2 regions of the Lysinibacillus sp. ACHW1.5 genome follow, and region 1 is predicted to be linked to the other one. Evidence: riboswitches for the same ligand, from Rfam matches in the RefSeq annotation. Region 1 holds a riboswitch; the other holds the start of a gene.
What was found. Region 1 has a riboswitch for FMN ahead of ribE (riboflavin synthase). Riboswitches for the same ligand answer to the same signal wherever they lie in the genome.
Positions count from the first base shown of each region.

Region 2: linked by a shared signal. The riboswitch ahead of L6W14_RS05905 (ECF transporter S component) and the one ahead of ribE (riboflavin synthase) in region 1 are both predicted to bind FMN.

Region 1 is NZ_CP091777.1:1,483,717-1,486,128, forward strand. Features, by position in the region: gene L6W14_RS07030 (YibE/F family protein) at 1-329, opposite strand, end outside; FMN riboswitch at 551-676, shown strand; FMN riboswitch at 792-917, shown strand; gene ribE (riboflavin synthase) at 1,117-1,755, shown strand; partial or broken gene ribB (3,4-dihydroxy-2-butanone-4-phosphate synthase) at 1,780-2,397, shown strand.
Region 2 is NZ_CP091777.1:1,259,155-1,261,566, forward strand. Features, by position in the region: gene L6W14_RS05900 (RNA polymerase subunit sigma) at 1-855, shown strand, start outside; FMN riboswitch at 999-1,184, shown strand; gene L6W14_RS05905 (ECF transporter S component) at 1,399-1,986, shown strand; gene L6W14_RS05910 (sodium-dependent transporter) at 2,188-2,412, shown strand, end outside.

The DNA of each region.
Region 1 (2,412 bases):
TCTACCGTGACAAAGATTTCATTGCCTACATGATATTCTTGATCAAAAGCACCAGACGAAGAATAGTCATTCGTCAAATGAATGGATTGCCCCTTATGCTGACCATTTTTGATAATGGCCATCATCTCCTGTGTAAACAAAAAATCCTCATTTTCATACATATCTGTCATCGGTTCGGATTCTATTACATCCACTTGCGTTATTTTTGCTATCGGTCGATCATAAAATTGTTCGTTATGACTTACGAAAACAATCGAAACCCCACAACAGAGTGCTAATAGGGCATAGAAAACAGCTTGTTTAAAAGGTATATTTTTTAAAAATGTCAAATTAATGACCTCCAAACGGCCTAGACTGAATAGTCACTTGTAAAGGAACGTTTTGTTGATTAAGAAGTTCCATAAACAGGTTAAATGACATCATTTTATTAACATCTTTTACATTTTTCAAGTCTCGTCAGAGCTGTTTAAAATTTATGCTTCGAAAAAAATTTAAAAAGAAGGATGGATAATATAATAAAATAGTGTTATCGTAAGACTAGCTAAATAAAAATATTCTTCGGGGTAGGGTGAAATTCCCGATCGGCGGTGATGAAGCAATTCAAAGTCCGTGAGCGCAAGCTGATTTGGTGCAAATCCAAAACCGACAGTTACAGTCTGGATGGGAGAAGGGTAAAAATGCGAACTTTTTAAATTGATTCTAATTTAGAAGGTTTATTTGACTATGCATTTACTACAAATCTTCCCAATCATCTTGTGGGAAGTTTTTTTATTTAGCACAATTGAATAGAAGATGTTCTTCGGGGTAGGGTGAAATTCCCAATCGGCGGTGATGAAGCAATTCAAAGTCCGTGAGCGCAAGCTGATTTGGTGCAAATCCAAAACCGACAGTGATAGTCTGGATGGGAGAAGAACGAATGAGATGACAGTCTATGAAAAAATTGTTTTCAAATAGGCTTATTTGTTGATGTCTTATACTCCCAAAACCCCTTTGATGTAAAGGGGTTTTTATTTTTTATTGCTAACGAGAGAAGGGAGAAGGATAAGGCACAAAAACAGATGGATAAACTGTAAAAGTAAAGGATAGAAGTGCTAATAAAGTAGAGTAGGTGATGGAATGTTTACAGGACTTGTAGAGGATATTGGTATCATAAAAGCCGTGCAAAGCGATCGGGACAGTATGAAAATTACGGTGCAATCAGCCAAGATAACAGAGGATGTCAAGCTTGGTGACAGTATAGCGGTCAATGGAGTTTGTTTAACGGTGACAAATTTCACACAACAGCAGCTTACGATGGATGTTATGCCTGAAACAGTCAAAGCAACAAATCTACAGCAGCTGGCAATAGGTGATTCTGTTAATTTGGAGCGTGCCATGCCTGCTAATGGGCGATTTGGTGGCCATTTTGTTGCTGGTCATGTTGATGGAGTCGGCAAAATTTTGCGAAAACGTCCAGTAGCAAACGCCGTTTATATTGATATCGAAATATCAGAGGAACTAACCAACTTCTGTATTCCAAAGGGTTCCATAACAATTGATGGCACAAGCTTAACCCTTTTTCATGTTGAAGCCAAGAGTGTCACAATTTCACTTATTCCTCATACTTACAAAGAAACCGTTTTAGGTATGAAGAGGGTTGGAGCAATCGTTAATATCGAAACCGATTTAGTTGGAAAATACATTATAGGGCAATTAAAAAAGGGGCAAATAACGCCAGCTATTACAAGAGATTATTTAGCACAACATGGTTTTTAAATCACAGAATAGGAGTTGATGATCGTGCTACATTCAATTGAAGAAGCCATAGAGGATTTAAGGCAGGGCAATATGATTGTGGTGGTTGATGATGAGGATCGAGAAAATGAAGGAGATCTTCTGGCACTCGCTGAATTCATCACACCAGCAACAATCAACTTTATGGCAACCAATGGTAGAGGTTTAATTTGTACGCCGATTTCACAGCAGCTTGCACAAAAGCTAGATTTATATCCAATGGTTCAGCACAATACAGATAACCATCAAACCGCATTTACGGTAAGTATCGATCATGTAGAAACAACGACAGGGATTAGCGCCTTTGAGCGTGCGCTAACGATACAAAGGATGGTAGAAAAGCAAGCTAAGCCGACTGATTTTCGTCGACCAGGCCATATTTTTCCGTTGATTGCGAAAGAGCAAGGCGTGCTGGAACGGAGAGGACACACGGAGGCCACTATTGATCTAGCGAAGCTTTGTCATAGCGTACCTGCAGGTGTTATTTGCGAAATTATGGGTGATGATGGGCACATGCTTCGGTTTGAAGAACTAACAAATTACGCTGCACAACATGGCTTAAAAATGATCTCGATAGAAGCATTGGTTGCTTATCGTCAACAATTATCCACTAATAAAACTAAAATTTCTATGTAAAAA
Region 2 (2,412 bases), 220 kb from region 1:
GAGCATGAGCGTATGTTATCTTTACGGTCATCTGTCTATGAGGAAGATGTGAAAGATGCTGTCGTATTTCGTATTGGTTTGGCAGGACGCGATGCAGAAAGTGTCCCAATGACATATGTGATACCAAATGAGCGTGTAGCAACTGATTTTGGAACAGAAAAACCTTCTACCTTACAGATGTATGAAAAATATGCTCCTCAAATAGATGAAGAAGCCAAAGGGTTTACGGATTATCATCCATTTAAAGGTGAACTGAAGGAGAAGGAAGACAAGCTTGTCCACGTTTTACCAAAGGACAATGACTATGATATTGCATCAGCTACCGTTAATGAGTACAAAGGGACTTTAGAGGATACCTTCTCGGATTCTGAATATACGGAAGTTGAGATTCAAAATGAAGATGGCACACCTTATGAGTTTTCTCAAGAGGGTGAGCCAAGTCAAGCCATGTCATTAACAAACGCCAAGCATTTTAATTATTACTTATACCAAGATGAGAATGGGGCAGAATATCTGTCACCAGATTTCCGTCAAACATTTGCTAATATTACAGAAGCACTTACACTAATGAAAAACAAAAATGATGATGTTTATGTAACAGTGGTTCCTGAAAACGTAACATATACCGTGAAAGAGGAAGCGGAAGGTGTAGTCGTAACATTCGACATTCCCTTAGATTTAGCATCGATGGAGCCAATTCGCGCTACCCAATTGATTGAAGCGATGATGTTAACTGCTGCTAGCTTTGACCAACAATTACGCTTAGATAATGTGGTCCAAGAAAGTTGGGAAGGATTCGATTTAAAAAATTATTTGCCAAAGCCTGTGGGGCCAAATAAACAATATATGCCTTAGGCAGAATCAAAAATGGAGCATTCCTGTAACATGGAATGCTCCATTTTTACAATACATACAAATCTAATCGGATTTTTTTAAGCAGAACTGTTTACTTTTTCTTGATAATTAATTATAGTAAGGTTGTAGTATAAAATAATATGATTCATCTTCGGGGCAGGGTGAAAATCCCGACCGGCGGTAATAGAGTGGTGAACCGTTAATGTTTCCATTAACTCGAATGGTTTATGCTTCGCTCTTCAGCCCGCGACCTGTGCAAATTTATTTGCATGGCTGACTTGGTGTGATTCCGAGGCCGACAGTTAAAGTCTGGATGGGAGAAGATGGAGGTACGATCGTCATTCATTGTTATGAAATAAACTATAAACGAGCGCTTTTTTGTATGGCTTTTTAAACGGTGCTCAAAAATAGTTTAAATTGACGCTTATTCGTCATGCCTTTCTCCCTTGTGCTCTTCATGCATAAGGGTTTTTTGTGCTAACATTGAAAGATCGTCACCTTTCTTCTTGCGAGATTGAATCAGCAAAGAGGAGAGAGTTTTCTATGAAGAAAAATGTTAAACTTCAATCGTTTATTACGATTGGCATGCTGAGCAGTATTTCGTTTTTATTAATGCTTTTTAATTTTCCAATTCCACCATTTCCAGCATTCTTGGAAGTCGACTTTAGTGATATGCCTGCATTAATAGCAGCCATCACAATGGGGCCTGTAGCTGGTATTTTAGTAGAATTATTTAAAAATGTATTGGATTGGATTTTCTCTGGAACGCCAACAGGTGTGCCAGTAGGTCATATTGCCAACTTTGCAACAGGTATTTTATTTATTTTGCCAGTAAGCCTTATTTTTAATCGCTTTAAAACAATTGCTGGTCTTGTTGGAGGTTTAGCGACAGGAACAGTCGTAATGGCAGTAGGCATGAGTATTTTAAACTACGCTGTATTTTTACCGATGTACACATACTTCTTAGGAATGGAACCTGTTGTAGGTGACTCACTTTATAAAATGATTATCGCTGGGATTTTACCATTTAACATTGTAAAAGGTATTTTATTAACGGCTATTATGGCGTTTTTATTTACTACTATGCGCAAGTGGATCGACCGCCAGCGTTCTATCTATATAACAAAATAATTTTTACTAACCTCGGGTGAACATACCTGAGGTTTTTTGTTGGAAGGAATGATGGATAGAGAAAGGTGTGAAGAATAATAAATATAGAAAAAAGTAATAGGGTAAAACAGCTAACTAGTACTTTATAAGTATAATCTAGTCGAAAGCTATATTTTCATGTAAAATAGAGAAGAGTTTAGAATGTTTGAGGAGTTTGAAGAGATGAGTGGAAAAAAAGGACAGTGGTCTAGTAAATTAGGTTTTATTTTAGCATCAGCTGGTGCGGCGATCGGACTAGGAGCAATTTGGAAACTTCCCTATGTAACGGGACAAAGTGGTGGAGGAGCATTTTTCCTTATCTTTGTGTTATTTACCTTGTTAATAGGACTACCAATGTTATTGTCCGAGTATGTGTTAGGACGTGGTACACAATCCGAGGCTGTAACA